Regions from separate parts of the Planctobacterium sp. R6 genome, predicted to be linked through region 2. Evidence: predicted binding sites of a transcription regulator. Region 2 holds the regulator's gene; the other holds the start of a gene.

Region 1 (8,901 bases), on a different contig from region 2:
AGCAGCAACTTTGTACCCTGTATTCCGGTTAAATTCAATGAATCTCGAAGTCATTCTGATGAAATCACACAATTCAGTTGGAATAGATGTTTCTCTTTTTTCAAGTTTAGGCTAAGGTAAGTTCAATATGATCTAAAAAGCAGAGTTCTGCGAAGCTCTTCAGAACGGTAGTGCAAGGAGAGCTGGTTAAAATCAGGCTTACTATAATAATATTTAGTGAAGAATTTGATGTGTCCCACTGATTACGAGAATGATGAGTTAATCTTCCTGGACGAAGAAGACGCCGAGCTTGAAGCGTCATCCGGGGTGTCCGGAGTTTGGCATGTGTTGGTTGTTGATGATGATGAGGAAATTCATTCAGTAACCCGACTGGCACTGTCTGATTTAGTGCTTAATGGTAAAGGTTTGTGTTTTCACCATGCCTACTCTGGCGAAGAAGCGCTGAAGTTTTTGAGCGAAAAAGGCAGTGAAATCGCAGTTTTGTTGCTTGATGTCGTGATGGAGTCAGACGATTCAGGATTACAGGTGGCCAAAAAGATGCGGGAAGACATGCATCTTGAAGAACCCCGGATTATCTTAAGAACCGGCCAACCAGGCTATGCTCCGGAAGAGAGTGTCATTAAAGAATATGACATCAACGATTATAAAACTAAAACGGAATTAACCCGTAGCAAGCTGGTAACCACGATTATCGCATCGTTGCGTTCCTACCAACAAATACTCACCATTAATCAAAGTCGCAAAGGCCTGGAAAAAATCATCGGCTCTGCGGCTAATTTACTTGAAGAGCACTCAGTAAAAGGCTTCTGCGAAGGCGTGGTCGAACAAATTAGCTCGTTAATTGGGCTGGAAGCCGGAGGCGTGTTATGTGCCCGGGCCGGCTCCGTGCTGGATAAAGACGAAGACGGTGTATACGTGCTGGGTGCAGCGGGAGATTTTGCCACCTTTATCAATGAGCGACTGGAAAGCATTCACAACGATAAGATAGTGATGCATGTCACCCAATGTTTGCAAAATAAGAGCCACATATTTGGTGAAGATTTCTCGGTTCTTTACATGGACAGTTCTGGTTACGAAGCTGCGGTTTACATTCAGGCTGGCAGCGAAATCAGCGAGGTAAATAAACAGTTGTTGGAAGTTTTCTTGTCCAGTGTTTCTGTGGGCTATGAAAATGTGAATCTGTTCCACCAATTGCGCAATGCTGCGTTCAGGGATTATTTAACCAGACTCCCTAACCGGAATGAGTTCATTAATATGCTTGATGAGCTCAACCGCATGGACAACGATTTTGACGCGGAAGTGATCGCGTTAATTGATATCAGTCATTTTTCTGATATTAATGATGGGCTGGGGCAAGAGGTAGGTAACAACCTGCTGATTGCTGTTGCTGAGCGGTTGATGGAGCGCTTTGGCGACACCTGTATGATGGCCAGAATTGGCGCGGATGTGTTTGGCGTAATTGGCAACAGTACCAACATAACGCCGAAAACCATAGACGCAGCCTTTTCCACGCCCTTTAAGGCCGGAGATCACACCTTACCGGTGAATATCACAGTAGGACTGACCCGATTACTGGAATCCGCCAGTGGTATTAACCTGTTAAAACAAACCAATATTGCGCTTAACCGCGCCAAGAAAAATATCACCACCAACTATGAGTATTACGCGCCGGAAATGGAGGAAAAAACCACCTGGCGTTTGGGTATGATTAGACAGTTACGCGCTGATTTTGCTGAGCGTAAACTTCAGGTTTGGTTCCAACCTCAGATCGATCTGAAAACGGAAAAAGTGGTGGGGATGGAAGCTTTACTGCGCTGGCCGTCGAGAGAAGGTGGTTACGTCTCACCGGCGGTTTTCGTGCCATTGGCAGAATACTCTGGCCTAATCATCGAAATCGGTGAATGGGTCTTGTTGGAATCCTGCGAAAAGTTAAAAGAGTTGGAAACATTGGGATATAAAGATCTCCGAGTGGCGGTCAATATTTCTATGCCGCAGTTCCGGGATCCAAAATTTGTCCCATTGATAAAATCCACCTTAGATAAGTTAGAGATTCAACCGCGAAATCTGGAACTGGAGATTACCGAGAGTCTGGTTATGGATGATCCTCAGGTGGTGGTCGAATCACTGAAAGACCTGAAGAGCAATGGCATTCAAATCGCGATTGATGACTTTGGTACCGGATTTTCTTCAATGAGTTATTTACAGCAGCTTCCGTTAGACAGACTGAAAGTTGATCGGGCGTTTGTGAAAGAAGTGGAGCCCGGAAAGCAGGCATTTATTGCAGAGACTATCGTAACACTGGGCCAAAAGCTGGGACTCAAAACAATCGCCGAGGGCGTGGAAAAACGAGAGCAGGCAAAATACATGCTGGATCTTGGTTGTGATGAAGCCCAGGGCTATTTGTTCGCTAAGCCCATGCCCTATGATGATCTTATTGAGTTCTTATCCAAATACAATCCTTAGCACTGACTGAGAATTGAACTAACAATACGCTGATATTCAGGTAAAACCTCTGCTTCAAACCAGGGGTTTTTCTTTATCCAAATATTGTTTCTGGGAGATGGATGAGGTAACGGCAGCGTATTTTCACCATAGTCTCGCCAGTTTTTGCAACGTTCAGTTAGTGAGCGTTTGTCGTTCAGGTAGTAGTTTTGCGCGTAACTGCCAACTAATAATCGTGGTACCTGGTTTGAAAAAGACGAAAGCAAAAGCGGATGCCAGGTGGGTGCGCATTCTTTTCTGGGCGGTAAATCACCGCTTTTTCCGCTACCCGGAAAACAGAAACCCATTGGCACCAAAGCAACAACATTTTCGTTGTAAAACAAAGTATTACTTATACTCAGCCAGGCTCTTAAACGTTGTCCCGATTGGTCGTTCCACGGGGTGCCGCTGTCATGGGCTTGTTTACCCGGAGCCTGTCCAATAATGATCAGTTTTGCCTTGGAGCTGAACTGAAAAATGGGTTTGGCAGGGTAGGGAAGACATGCTTCACACAGCTTACATTCACTTATTCTCTGTTTTAAACTAGTCATATAAAAAAAGAATATAATCAAAAACGGTTACATTAATAATTGGATGTGTTACGCTAATATCAAGATTGGCACTTATTCCGGAGGTAAAGATGCGCAAATCCATGCTTATTTTAGCATTAAGTTTCGTTAGTACATTGTCATTTGCCGAGGCTGAGCCGAGCAACAACAACTTGTTTAAATGCGTTGAGTCGAAAGAGCTAACGCTGAACGCTGAATGTTTGTCTCAGACAATCGAAAACAATGTTCAATTTAAAGATTTCCAGGTGAGCTTTCACTCTGAAATGGGAGAGCTTGGCGGCAATGCAATGGCCACCATGCAATTTTATCCAGAACTAATGGAAATTCACATTATCGCTCATGACGACGATAAAGCCAGTGGTGCTCTGGTGCAGCAGCAATCAGAGCAAGCCGAACAACCATCAGGTGAAAAGTCGGTTTAATCCATTGATTGCAGCTACCCGATAGGCTTCAGCCATTGTGGGATAGTTAAAGGTAGTGTTAACAAAGTATTCAATGTTGTTGGCACTACCTCCTTGCTGCATAATTGCTTGTCCGATGTGGACAATCTCAGAAGCCCTTTCTCCAAAACAATGAATTCCCAGTACTTCTTTTGTTTCTCTGTGAAAAATAATTTTTAATCCACCCACCAGACTGTGGGCGATCTGCGCTCTGGCAAGATGTTTAAACTGTGCTCTGCCAACTTCATAAGGAATTTTTAGGGCTGTCAGTTCCTGTTCTGTTTTGCCTACAGAGGATATTTCCGGAATGGTATAAATTCCCGTTGGAATGTCTTCTACCAGGGTGGAGTGGCTCTCACCTTTTAACATGGCTTCGCCCGCAAATCTGCCCTGATTGTATGCTGCGGAGGCCAGGCTGGGGTAGCCGATCACATCACCCACCGCATATATATTGTCTATTTCGGTTTTATAATTGGCGTCAACACTCAATTGGCCTCGCCCATCTGCTTTCAATCCTACGGCGTCGAGATTCAGCATATCGGTGTTACCTGTTCGACCATTGGCAAACAATAAACAATCCGCTTTCATTTTTTTACCAGACTGTAAGTGCAATACAACACCGTCTTCGCGCCCTTCAATTGCCTGGTATTGTTCGTTGTGGCGAATTACGATGCCGCTGTTCCAGAGGTGATAGCTGATGGAATCGGAGATTTCAGCATCCAAAAACGACAATAATCTTTCGCGCATATTCACCAGGTCGACTTTGACATTCATCCCCCGAAATATGCTGGCATACTCAGTACCAATTACCCCGGCGCCATAGATAATAATATTGCTGGGGTCATGGTTTAACGAGAGAATGGTGTCACTGTTGTAAATACGTGGGTGATTGAAATCGACATCAACCGGTGTATACGGACGCGAGCCGGTAGCAATCGCGAACTGTTCAGCTGTCAGTGTTTCCACTGAGCCGTCATCGTGGTTGATCCTGAGCGTGTGCTGATCAACAAAAGAAGCTTCACCGTGCAACACGGTGACCCGGTTTCGTTCATAAAAGCCTCTTCGCAATTGGGTTTGTTTGCGGATGACTGACGTCGCGTGATTGAGGATTTGTTCGAAGGTCAGATGGTGGGCTTTTTCACCGTCATTGTACAGTGGGTTTCCGTTAAATTCGATCAGACGACTCACAGAATGTCTTAGCGCTTTGGAAGGAATGGTGCCCCAGTGAGTACAGCCGCCGCCCACCATTTCATATTTTTCGATAACCGCAACTTTCTTACCTGCTTTGGCTAATTGCATGGCGACACCCTCACCGCCAGGACCAGTTCCAATAACTATGGCATCAAATTGATACTTGGGTTTGGTGGGTACTCTTTTTCGACTTGCTCGCTTAGCCATTTTTGTCTCCAATTCAAGCGCTTATCGACAATCATAGCTAAGTATGGGCCGTTTTTGCAACGGCCCGGAGGATTCAGGCATACTGAAGGGGCATTCGGCTTAGATCCAGCCATTTATTCTTTTGCACTTCCAAAGAGGCTTTTAGTTCTTTGTATTTATAGCGTATTTCCAAACCCTCATAAGACTGGATAAGCGCTTGTTTCTTCAGATCCATAAAAGACTTTCTGGCCTGGTAGAATTCTGTCATCTTCACCATCAGCGCATCATATTCCGCCTGAAGCTTACCTAAAATTTCTTCTTTATTTGGGGGCGACAAGCTCAGAGTTTTTTGGGTTGCATATCGCAATTGCATGGCAATACGTGCTTTTTCAATGCGCTCTTCCGGACAGCGGCGTAAATTATAAGTTAATTTCAACCAGGACAATCCATTGATTAACCACTTGGTGGGATCAAATTGCCACCACCGAATACCATTGCGATAGTCGTATTCAAAAATATGATGGAAATTGTGGTAACCCTCACCAAAGGTAAAAAACGCCAGAATGTCGTTATCTTTTGCAGTGTTTTGATCTGTATAGGGCTGTCTTCCCCAAAGGTGGGCCAACGAATTAATGAAAAAGGTGACATGATGCACTACCACCAGGCGCAATACACCGGCTAATAAAAGCATGCCAATAACATCGCCGTTTAACCAGCCTAACAACGCCGGGATACCAATATTGGCGGCCAGCGAAATTTTGCCGTAATTATTGTGCTGCCACATAACCACCTTGTCTTTTTGTAGATCGCGGCAGTTGGCATAATCTTCAAAAGGATTCGTTTTGTAATCACGTAACATCCAGCCCAAATGAGAAAACCAAAATCCTTTGTTCGCCGAATAAGGATCTTTGTCATTGTCGTCAACGTGGCGATGATGGATACGGTGGTCAGAGCACCAGTGCAGAATACTGCGCTGTACGGCCATCGCTCCGAATATTGCGTAAAAGATTTTGACTATTGTATGCGCTTCATAGGCTTTGTGAGACCAAAGGCGATGGTAGCCAGCGGTGATTGACATCCCGGACATCCAAATCAATGCGATACAAGCAGTCACCTCTTTCCAGTCAAAACTGTTAAAATACGCTTCGATTGGCACCACAAAAATTGCGACGGCGGCGGTAAAAATAAAGAATAATAGGTTTACGAGAATAAGAGGTGGTTTAGTCATTTTCAAAGTTTAGCTTACAAGTGTTCGCTAATTTTAGTGTCTTCAACTAATATTGGCAACCTGAAACCGTTAACCCATTGCAGATCTAATTCGGGGAAGTCGATTGAATCGTAAGGAACAAAAGTTAAAAACGCGCAGAGCCATTATTGATGCAGCGTTTTCCATCATGGATGAACAACGAGGTCTCTCCAGTATCAGCTTGCGTGAAGTGGCGCGTAAAGCCGGGATTGCGCCAACGTCTTTTTATCGCCATTTTACCGACATTGACGAATTGGGTTTAACCCTGGTGGATGAAGCCGGGTTAGCGTTGAGGCAACTGATGCGTCAGGCGCGTATTCGCATAGAATCGGGCGGCAGTGTTATTCAAACCTCGGTAGCCACCTTTATGGAGTACGTGTCTGCCAACAGCAATGTTTTCAGACTGCTCCTGCGTGAGCATACCGGTACGTCACAGGCATTCAGGGCGGCAGTGCAAAGAGAAATAGCCCATTTTGTTGAGGAGTTAACGGATTACACGGTGGCCACCACCAAAATGAGTCGTGAAATGTCAGGGCTTCAGGCTGAAGCTATGGTTCGTATTGTGTTTAGTGCCGGTGCCGAGGCCATTGATGCGACAGCCGAACAGAAGTTATTTTTGGCCAGAAGAGTGGAAAAGCAATTGCGCTTTATTGCCATTGGCGCGTTGCGGTTTGCACGCTCAGATCACAGTGAGTAGCGCACAACTGTACGCTATTTTTTTCTGAGAATGACACCGGATTCTATGTGATGGGTATAAGGAAACTGGTCAAACAACGCTAATTTTTCCACGCTATGGCTGGAACTGAGCGTAGTGACATTTTCAATCAGGGTTTCCGGGTTACAGGAAATGTAAATGATCTCATCATATGCGCGAATCAACTCAAGGGTATCATCATCGATTCCGGCACGGGGAGGATCTACCAACACCGTGGAGATTGCCAGGTCTTCTAACCCGGCTCCTTCAAGCCGCTTTTTGCTCTCGCCTGTTTGATAGTATTGGGTAAATTCTTCACTGGACATACGAGCGATAAAGACGTTGTCAACGCCGTTAAGCTTAATGTTGTGGTTTGCTGCAGCTACCGATGTTCTGGAAATCTCGGTACCGACGACTTTGCGAAAGTTTTGCGCCAACGGTATTGAGAAGTTTCCTGCACCGCAATAAAACTCCAAAAGATCGCCAGACTTTCTGTCTCGGGTATTGTCAATACACCATTCAATCATTGATTGATTTACGTAGGGGTTGGGCTGGGTAAAGCTGTTTTCAACATGCATAAACTGATATTCATTATCGAATACCTTTAAAGACTCAGTAATGAAATCCTGATCTTTTATCAGCTTTTGTTTTTTGGCCCGGCCAACGAAATTAACCTGGTGTGTTGTGCTAAGTTTCGCTTTTAATTTTGCTATTTCTGCTTCCCAGCTTTCGTCAAGCTGACGGTGGTACAATAACGAAATCACCGTATCGCCACTCAAACCACTTAAATAATCGATTTGAAACAGCTTGCGTCTGAGTATTGGGTTTTCCCTAATATGCAATAACAGCGACACCATCAACTCGTTAATGGTTTCGATTGCTACCGGGAACTGGTCAACTCTGTATTTTTCCTTAGTACTCTGGTCAAACATGATGTGATACAGGTCATCGTTTTCATGCCACACCCTAAACTCTGCTCTGGAGCGGTAGTGTTGCAAAGGGGATTCGAAAACGGCCAGTTCTCCGTCGAAAAAAGGACTGAAGAGTTCACTGAGTCTTTTTTGCTTTTCTAAAAGTTGTGTCTGATAAACATCAGGATCACTGGGAATCTGCTGCATAGAAAGTCGTCGCCGGGAAATTGATAAATAAAATTGAAATAGCCGCGCATACTACCATATTTTTACCCTGTTCACCTCTGCCTGTGCCTTTCTTTTAATTAGCGACTAAAATCTAATCAGAGGAAGCCGATAAAAGGGATGAGGTTAAATGAGGAAAGTGTCATGAACTTAGGTGATATCAAATCCACTGGTTCTGAAAAGGCCCCGGTGGAAAATAAAAAGGTAACGCCTGATAAGCTGGCAACAGCGGGAGAAAATCAGGCTTTAAAGGAATTGGCGGCTGAACAGGTCTCCTTGAGTAATAATGCTAAGTCAGTTGCAGCATCACGTATTTTGCAGACTAACTTTGATCAGACCATTGTCTTTTCAGGCCAGCAGGAGTTATTGGCAGGTTTAAAACCCCGGCCTCAGAATAAGCCTTTTGACTTTGAAGAAGTTGCAGAAAATGTACTGACATTCATTGGTGGTGCATTGAAACTGGCTAAGCAAAATGGTGCCGATGATGAAAAGCTGACCGAAATGTTTGAGCAAGCCAAAAAAGGCGTAGAAAAAGGCATTTCTCAGGCCAGAAAAGATCTGGCTGCATTTATGAATGAAGAACTGGACGAAGGCATAACCAATAGTCTTAAAGCGATAACCAAAGGTTTAGATGAATTACGTGAAGAATATTTTGGTGAAGCAGAGGCAGAGTCCGTTACAGCCCAACAGAGTGTATCGGCTGAACAACAAAATAGTAGTGAACTAACGCTGACTACCCGCGATGGCGATGAAGTCCAGATTTCCTTCGAGACTATTCAGCGCTTTAGAGCGCAACAAGAAGTGTTTATCAAACAACAATCTGAACAGCAACAAGGCGGGAATTCTGAACTGACTGCTGGTGCCCAGCAATCATATGAATTTATTCAGGCTGAGCGCTTTAGTTTTTCGGTGAAAGGTGAGTTGAGTGCCGAAGAACTGGAAGATATCGCCGAATTTG
Region 2 (8,901 bases):
TTATCAGTTATTGGGCTACGAAGAAGTGCAACAGTTGCTGGATATGTTGGCGAAATCTAATCCTAAACTGGTAGAAGGCCTGGTACCAGATATCTTACCACTCAGCACTGTGGTGAAGGTATTACAAACGCTACTTTACGAAGGTGTGCCAATTCGCGATATGCGCACTATTATTCAGACCTTGTCTGAGTATGGCATTAAGAGTCAAGATCCCGACGTTCTGGTTTCTGCTGTTCGCATCGCACTAAAACGCCTTATTGTTCAGGAAATCAATGGCGGTACCAAAGAAATTCCGGTTATCACGCTTTCTCCGGAGCTGGAGCAGATGTTACATCAGTCGTTGCAGGCAGGCGGACAAGATGGAGCCGGTATAGAACCTGGCCTGGCGGAGAATTTACAAAACTCATTGAATCAGGCGGCGCAACAGCAAGAGATGGCGGGTGAGCCTGCCGTGTTACTGACATCAGGAATGCTACGCCCCGTTCTGTCAAGATTCCTTAAGCATATGGTACAAGGATTGCATGTGGTGTCTTATCAAGAGGTTCCGGACGACAAACAAATAAAAATTGTCAGTGCGATAGGACAATAACCAGGCACCAATACCTGAGGTGATGAAATGAAAATTAGAAGATTTTTTGCGAAAACAATGCACGAGGCCTTAAATGAGGTTAAAGCGGAGCTGGGCGGTGATGCGGTTATCATGTCCAATAAAAAAGTCGCTGACGGTGTTGAAATTGTTGCCGCCTATGATAATGAGCCTGTCAAAAAGCCCGCACCCAAAATGACAGAGTCGCAACAGGCGCCCACTTTGGCGAAACCCTCGGGCAATGGGACGCCTACGTTGAGTGAAATTATTGGCGATTCCGGCGCTGACAGCCTCAAAGAGCTATTGGAAAAACAAGGTGTCGCCGGATTCAGCAGTGAACCTGAAACCAATACCTATTCGAAAGCAAAAACACAACTTGTTGCAGAACCCGCGCGTCCGGCGGTAGCCAGTGCGGCCGCACCAGACAGCATGCAACAGGTTAAAGAAAAACCATCCCAGAATAATTCGACTTCAGTCAGTCTGCAATCAGGTGACAAAGCGATCCAATCTATTCAGGAAGAGTTGAGATCATTGCGCAATGTGTTGCAATTCCAGGTAGGGGGACTTCTAAAACAGGAGCATCGCAGAGGTCATCCGTTGCAATCTTATTTAGTTGACCGCCTGGAGGCCATGGGCATTTGCTCTGAACTGGCTGAAGATGTGGTTTCCTACGCGCCGGAAAGTGCCAATGAAAGAGAAGCCTGGTTGTTTATCCTCAAACTTTTGGCTAATAGACTTAAGACAACCCGTAACGATATTCTGACGCAAAGTGGCGTGATGGCATTTCTTGGTCCCACAGGCACAGGAAAAACCACCACCATTGCTAAACTGGCGGCTCAGTATGCAAAACGTTACGGCGCTGATCAGGTTGCACTGGTAACAATCGACAGTTACAGGATTGCGGCGTATGAGCAGTTAGCCACGTACGGTAAAATTATTGGCTGCACGGTTAAAAAAGCAGCAAACGCACAAGAGTTATCCGACGTTTTATATCAATTTAGGAATAAAAGGTTAGTATTAATTGATACAGCTGGTTTTGGACAGCGAGACACAAGATTAATCAAGCAGTTAGATACTTTAAATGAAGCATCTTGTGCTAATATCAAAATGTACATGGTATTGCAGGCCAACACGCAAAGACACGTCATGGAGCATACTTTGCGTATTTATAATAAATTGCCGGTACAAGGTTGTATCTTTACCAAAATTGATGAATGCTTCTCCTTAGGTGAGGCTATCAGTGTCGCAATTCAGGAAAGATTACCGGTTGCTTATTTGACTGATGGACAAAAGGTGCCAGAAGATATAAAAATAGCAGATGCGAAATATATAATTTCATTGGCAGCAAAGCTTTATAAAAAATATGAATTGCCGCATACTTCAAAACAAAGAACAGTACATTCAGCAGTAGCAGTATGATTGAGGACCAGGCGAGTAGTTTAAGAAAAATGAGCCAAAATAATTTAACAAAAGTCATAGCAATAACCGGTGGTAAAGGCGGTGTAGGGAAAACTAATGTCACCCTGAATACCGCAATTGCAATGGCTAAGCTGGGTAAAAAAGTACTGGTTCTTGATGCTGACCTGGGTCTGGCTAATGTCGATGTTATGCTGGGATTACGGGTAGGCAAGAACATATCCCATGTATTGTCTGGCGAGTGCTCCCTGGAAGATATCCTGATTGAAGGCCCGCACGGCATCTTAATCGCACCTGCCACCTCCGGCACGCAAAACATGGCCGAGTTGTCACCCACCGAGCATGCTGGTCTAATTCGGGCATTTAGTGAGTTAAAAATTCCAATTGATGTACTGCTGGTCGATACGGCCGCAGGTATCTCTGATATGGTGTTGAGTTTTTCCCGTGCCTCGCAAGATATTATGATGGTGGTCTGTAACGAACCCACCTCCCTGACAGATGCATACGCTCTGATGAAAATACTGAACCGCGATCACGGTGTCTTTAAATTTAAGATCGTGGCTAATATGGTCAGAAATGCCAGAGAAGGTCAGGAACTTTACGCTAAACTGTCAAAAGTGACTAACCGATTCCTTGACGTCGCGCTGGAACTGGTGGCTACCGTACCTTATGATGAAAACATCCGGAAGGCAGTGCGCAAGCAAAAAGCCATTGTTGACGTATTTCCCGGATCACCGGCAGCGCTTGCAATCACCCACCTGGCTAAGCAGGCGCTTTCCTGGCCGATCCCGGCGCAACCTGGTGGTCATCTGGAATTTTTTATTGAACAACTGGTCAAACGGCAGGCAGCGAGTAATCAGGCGTGAACAGCAAAGCAAACGCTTACAAACAACATGATGACAAAAGGTTACTTGTCGAAAAACATGCACCTTTAGTTAAGCGTATTGCTCATCACCTTATGGCCCGACTTCCCGCCAGTGTTCTGGTCGAAGATTTAATACAAGCCGGTATGATTGGTTTGTTAGAAGCATCGCGAAATTTTGACGGTACCAAAGGGGCCAGTTTTGAAACTTTTGCCGGCATCAGGATCCGTGGCGCAATGCTGGATGAAATTCGCAAAGGCGACTGGACACCCCGCTCGGTACACAAAAACGGTCGTGCTATCGCTGAAGCCATCAGTGAAGTCGAACGCGAAATTGGCGGTGACGCCAAAGATGTTGACGTTGCTGAAAAAATGCAGGTGTCACTGGCGGATTACCATCAGATGTTGTCCGAGGTAAATGCCGGTAAGATAATTGGCATAGAAGATTTAGGTGTTACCGAAGACGTACTGACCACCGATAAGAACAAAGGGGAAAATACTCCCTTTGACGACCTGATGGAAGGTTCCTTCCAAAAGGCACTGGCAAATGCAATCACAACTTTGCCAGAACGTGAGGCAATTGTTTTGTCTCTGTACTATGATGAAGAACTGAATTTAAGAGAAATTGGTGAAGTGCTGGATGTTAGTGAATCCAGAGTGAGCCAAATTCATAGTCAGGCTATGCTTAGATTGAAGTCCAGAATGCAGGCATGGCAAGCTGGATAGCGTATAATAATAAAATTTGATTGAATCCTCACTGGAGGCGGTTTTGGATAAAAACATGAAAATTCTCGTTGTTGATGACTTTTCTACAATGAGACGAATCATCAAAAACTTGTTGAAAGATCTCGGCTTTACCAATGTCCAGGAAGCTGATGATGGCAGCACGGCTTTGCCAATGCTACAACAAGGTGATTTTGATTTTGTAGTCACCGACTGGAATATGCCAGGCATGCAAGGTATCGATTTGTTGAGAGCAATTCGGGCCGATGACAAGCTGAAGCACACACCGGTATTGATGGTTACTGCCGAAGCGAAGAAAGAACAAATTGTTGCTGCTGCCCAGGCCGGTGTAAATGGTTATGTTGTTAAGCCGTTTACCGCTGCTACGCTAAAAGAGAAGCTCGACAAAATTTTTGAGCGTCTTGGTTAGTTCAGGACAGTCCTGAGATAAAACGGAGCTGAAATGACTAATGAGAAAAGCTCTCCCATTTCGCTTGAAGATGCTAAGCAGTTAGTTGCATTTTTAGAGCAAGGGGATGATGAGGCCGCCAGGGCCTTACTTGAAGCCAGCAAAATCCAGGATTCCATGGAGTTATTTGCTGAGGTGGGTAAATTGACCCGCCAACTTCACGATTCATTGAATACCTTTAACATTGATTCGCGAATCGTTGATCTCGCAAACGAAGACATCCCGGATGCACAAACTCGCTTGAATTACGTTATCGAAACGACAGAGCAGGCTGCAAACAGAACCATGGATGCAGTTGAAAGTAGTATGCCGATAGCCGAAAAGATCAATTCAAGCATCAGCCATATTCTGCCTGAGTGGAAAAAACTCATGACCCGCCAGCTGGAACTCGGTGAATTTAAGTCACTTTGCCATGAACTTGACGGTTTTTTGGAACAAGCCAGTAAAGATTCTTCGCAATTGAACGATTTATTAACTGAGGTTCTGATGGCGCAAGGGTATCAGGATCTGACCGGGCAGGTTATTCGGCGCGTAATTCAACTTGTAAAAGAAGTTGAAGACAGTCTCGTTAACATGCTCACTGTGTTTGGTGAACCTGAAACCGAGCTTAAAAAAGTCGTCGGCAAAGTAGAAAAATCGAAGAAGGCAGATGCAAGTGAAGCAGAAGGCCCGATTATTGACGCTGCGGACAGAGATGATGTCGTACAGGGACAAGACGATGTAGATGATCTGCTTTCGAGCCTGGGTTTTTAACGTGGAGTTGATGCATGTCGTTTGATGTTGACGAGGATATACTTCAGGACTTCCTGGTGGAAGCCGGAGAAATTCTGGAACAATTACAAGAGCAACTCGTCGATCTGGAAAATAATCCTGAAGATGCGGATTTGCTTAATGCAATATTCAGAGGCTATCACACCGTAAAAGGTGGAGCGGGTTTCCTGTCGCTAACCGAATTAGTGGATATTTGCCACGGCGCAGAAAACGTTTTTGACACTATGCGCAACGGTCAACGTCGACTGACGCCGGAACTGATGGACGTCATCCTTCAGGCGACCGATGTGGTTGTTGAGATGTTTGAACACGTCAAAGCAAGAGAACCACTCCAGGCGGCTGATCAAACCTTGCTGGATACATTACATAGGTTAAGCCAACCGGAAAGTGCTGATGAAGCCGCTGCACCGGTCCCGGCCCCTGAAGTACCGGCTGTTGACGATACAGACGACGATGATGACGAGTTTTTTGATTTTGACACTGACAGTGTCAGCGCAACTGACGACGGCGGTATTGATGAAATTACCGAAGATGAATTTGAACAACTATTAGACGAATTGCACGGTTCCGGTGGTGCACCAGGTAAAAAAGAAGAGGCCGCGGCTTCAGCGAAGCCAGCTCCGGTTGCGGATAGTGCCGGCGGTGATGAAGACATCACCGATGAAGAGTTTGAAGCGCTGCTTGACCAGTTGCATGGAAAAGGCAAGTTTGCCGGTGAATCCGATTCCGGCAGTGCACAACCAGCGAGCGCACCGGCGCCTGCTAAGGCTCCGGCACCAGCACCTGCAGTCGCTGTAGGTGATGACGACGATATCACCGATGAAGAATTTGAAGCGTTGCTTGATCAATTACACGGATCAGGTAAAGGTCCTGGTGCCGAGGAGGCAGACAGCAAACCTGTGACGCCTGCGCCCGCGCCAAAAGCCGCTCCGGCTCCTAAACCCGCTCCGGTACCTGCGCCTAAAGCAGCGCCTGCTCCCGCTCCAGCCGCTGCTGCGCCCAAAGCTGCTCCGGCGCCTGCGCCCGCTAAAACGGAGCCAGCAGCTAAGAAAGAAGACAAAAAAGCTGCCGCTGCCGCGCCACCTGCAGAAACCACAGTCAGGGTTGATACAAAACGCCTGGATCAGATCATGAATATGGTGGGTGAGTTAGTGTTGGTGCGTAACCGGTTGCTCAGTCTCGGCATTAATCTTAACGATGAAAACATGTCGAAAGCGATCGCGAATCTGGATGTCGTCACCGGCGATCTTCAGGGTGCGGTTATGAAGACCCGAATGCAGCCCATTAAGAAGGTTTTTGGCCGTTTCCCGCGAGTGGTACGTGACTTAGCCCGAAGCCTGAAAAAAGATATCGCACTGGAACTGAAGGGTGAGGAAACCGATTTAGATAAAAACCTGGTTGAAGCTCTGGCGGATCCGTTGGTTCACCTGGTGAGAAACTCAGTCGATCACGGTATTGAAATGCCTGATGACCGTGTCGCTTCAGGTAAACCGGCACGAGGTACTGTGACCCTGGCAGCCTCCCAGGAAGGTGATCATATTTTGCTAACCATCGATGATGATGGTAAGGGAATGGATCCGGAAAAATTAAAAGAAATCGCCATTCGGCGTGGTGTTTTGGATGCCGACGCAGCTGCCAGAATGTCGGATGTTGAAGCGTTCAACCTGATATTTGCCCCAGGTTTCTCCACCAAGACCGAGATATCCGATATCTCCGGACGCGGTGTGGGCATGGATGTGGTTAAAACCAAAATTAACCAGCTGAACGGCTCTGTGAGTATTGATTCCGAGCTGGGTAAAGGAACCCGCCTGGAAATTAAGGTGCCGCTGACGTTGGCTATTCTGCCGACATTGATGATTATTGTCGGTGAGCAGACGTTTGCACTGCCGCTGTCCTCAGTTAATGAAATTATTAACATGGACCTAAGTAAAACCAATACGGTTGATGGACAACTAACCATGATTGTGCGCTCTAAGGCGATCCCGTTGTTTTATTTACGCGAGTGGCTAAGGCGCAAACCAGGTGAATTAGACAGAGCATCTGGGCATGTTGTGGTCGTTCAAATTGGTACCCAACAAGTGGGTTTTGTCGTTGATTCATTGATTGGTCAGGAAGAAGTAGTCATTAAACCTCTGGATGCGTTATTACAAGGCACTCCGGGAATGGCGGGGGCGACAATCACCAGTGATGGTGGTATTGCACTGATTCTGGACATACCCAGCTTGTTAAAACGCTATGCAAAAAAGGCTTTAAAGTAGGTAAAACCAAAACTGCGAAATGACTATCTGTAATGCCATATAAAGTCCTGGTTGTTGATGATTCCACTTTCTTTCGCCGGCGGGTTTCGGAAATATTAAACCAATCCCCTGATTTGGAAGTTGTCGGGGATGCCCGCAATGGGAAAGAAGCCATTGAATCAGTGAAGCGGCTGAATCCCGATGTCGTTACTATGGATATCGAGATGCCGGTTATGGATGGTATCAGTGCGGTTAAAGAGATCATGCGGTCTCAGCCGGTACCCATCATCATGTTTTCGTCTCTGACTTACGAAGGTGCTCAGGCGACACTGGACGCGCTGGAAGCCGGGGCGATGGACTTTTTACCTAAACGGTTTGAAGATATTGCCCGCGACAGAAAAGAAGCGGTGGATCTGTTACAACAGCGGGTCAAGGCATTAGGGCCACGTAAATTACGCATGAGAGCAATGCGTGCGCCAGCATCAAGTCCTTCGGAAAAAAGCGCACCTACGTCATTCTTTTTAAGACAACGCAAAGACAGCACTGAACTGGTAAAAGAGCCCGTTACAAGTTCATCTGTTGGTAGTGCTTACAGGGCGTCAGGTAAGCGCTATAAATTGTTAGCTATTGGCACCTCCACCGGAGGACCAGTGGCCCTGCAAACGATTTTGACAAAGTTTCGCGCCGATTTTCCGCATCCTATATTACTGGTGCAACACATGCCGGGTACCTTTACCTCTGCGTTTGCCGAAAGGTTGAACAACATGTGTGAAATCAAGGTTAAAGAAGCTCAAAATGGTGATGTACTTACACCTGGTGTCGCTTATCTGGCGCCGGGCGGACGACAGATGCTATTGGATGGTACTGCAGCCAGAACCACCATTACCATTACCGATGTACACAATTCTGATCTGGTTACTTACAAACCCAGTGTGGATCTGACGTTTTCTTCTGTTGCCAGGCTGTATGGCGGAGAAGTCCTTGGTATCATTCTCACCGGAATGGGCGCTGACGGAAAAGAAGGTTGTAAAAAACTTAAAGCTCGTGGTGCGACTATTTGGGCGCAAGATGAGCGTTCCAGTGTGGTCTATGGTATGCCGCAAGCGGTTGCCAGTGAAAAGATTGCCGAGAAAAGCATCGCACTAATGGATTTTGCAGAAATGATTCAGAAAGAGATGTAATTCAGTCATAATGCACAATTACTTATCACATTATATTAATTGTCTTTAAAGAGCCCGTATTCGTGATCATTTGGACTGTAGCAAATCAAAAAGGTGGCGTTGGAAAAACCACCACCACAGTGACCCTCGGAGGATTGTTAGCACAACGAGGTGAGCGGGTGATTTTGGTGGATACTGATCCTCATGCCTCGCTGAGTTACTATTTTGGAATTGATTCTGAAGAATTAAGCGCCAGTGTTTACGATGTTTTTCTGGCAGGTAAAAACCTCACCAAAGATCGCGTACTGGATTGCCTTTGTCCTACCAAATTAGACTCGCTGTTTATCTTGCCTGCGACTATGGCATTAGCAACGTTAGACCGAAAGTTAGGTTCGCAAGGCGGTATGGGATTGGTGTTAAAGAAAGCGCTGCACCTGTTAAAAGACGAATTTGATTTTGCGTTGATCGATTGTCCGCCGGTATTGGGGGTGCTAATGGTCAATGCACTGGCCGCCTGTAGCCGTATTCTGGTGCCGGTACAAACCGAGTTTCTGGCACTGAAAGGCCTGGACCGTATGATGCACACGCTGGAGATAATGGAAAAATCTCAAAATACCAAATTTAATCATACAATCGTGCCGACTATGTACGACAAGCGTACTAACGCCGCGCTGGAC

Evidence for each region. Region 2 encodes FliA, which starts transcription of late flagellar genes. Its sites were predicted from a motif close to CTAAAGNTNNNNNNNNNNNNGCCGATA; they were not measured.
Region 1: the regulator FliA is predicted to act here: its motif matches at 8,031-8,057, upstream of AC0J20_RS21350 (DUF5610 domain-containing protein).

The regions. Positions count from the first base shown of each region.
Region 1 is NZ_JBVTQY010000054.1:12,564-21,464, forward strand. Features, by position in the region: gene AC0J20_RS21315 (bifunctional diguanylate cyclase/phosphodiesterase) at 229-2,463, shown strand; gene AC0J20_RS21320 (uracil-DNA glycosylase family protein) at 2,460-3,032, opposite strand; gene AC0J20_RS21325 (pyridine nucleotide transhydrogenase) at 3,122-3,472, shown strand; gene sthA (Si-specific NAD(P)(+) transhydrogenase) at 3,452-4,888, opposite strand; gene AC0J20_RS21335 (acyl-CoA desaturase) at 4,962-6,095, opposite strand; gene fabR (HTH-type transcriptional repressor FabR) at 6,199-6,810, shown strand; gene trmA (tRNA (uridine(54)-C5)-methyltransferase TrmA) at 6,825-7,925, opposite strand; gene AC0J20_RS21350 (DUF5610 domain-containing protein) at 8,088-8,901, shown strand, end outside.
Region 2 is NZ_JBVTQY010000001.1:231,743-240,643, forward strand. Features, by position in the region: gene flhA (flagellar biosynthesis protein FlhA) at 1-589, shown strand, start outside; gene flhF (flagellar biosynthesis protein FlhF) at 617-2,005, shown strand; gene AC0J20_RS01040 (MinD/ParA family protein) at 2,002-2,868, shown strand; gene AC0J20_RS01045 (RNA polymerase sigma factor FliA) at 2,865-3,590, shown strand; gene cheY (chemotaxis response regulator CheY) at 3,634-4,017, shown strand; gene AC0J20_RS01055 (protein phosphatase CheZ) at 4,051-4,809, shown strand; gene AC0J20_RS01060 (chemotaxis protein CheA) at 4,824-7,085, shown strand; gene AC0J20_RS01065 (protein-glutamate methylesterase/protein-glutamine glutaminase) at 7,118-8,245, shown strand; gene AC0J20_RS01070 (ParA family protein) at 8,308-8,901, shown strand, end outside.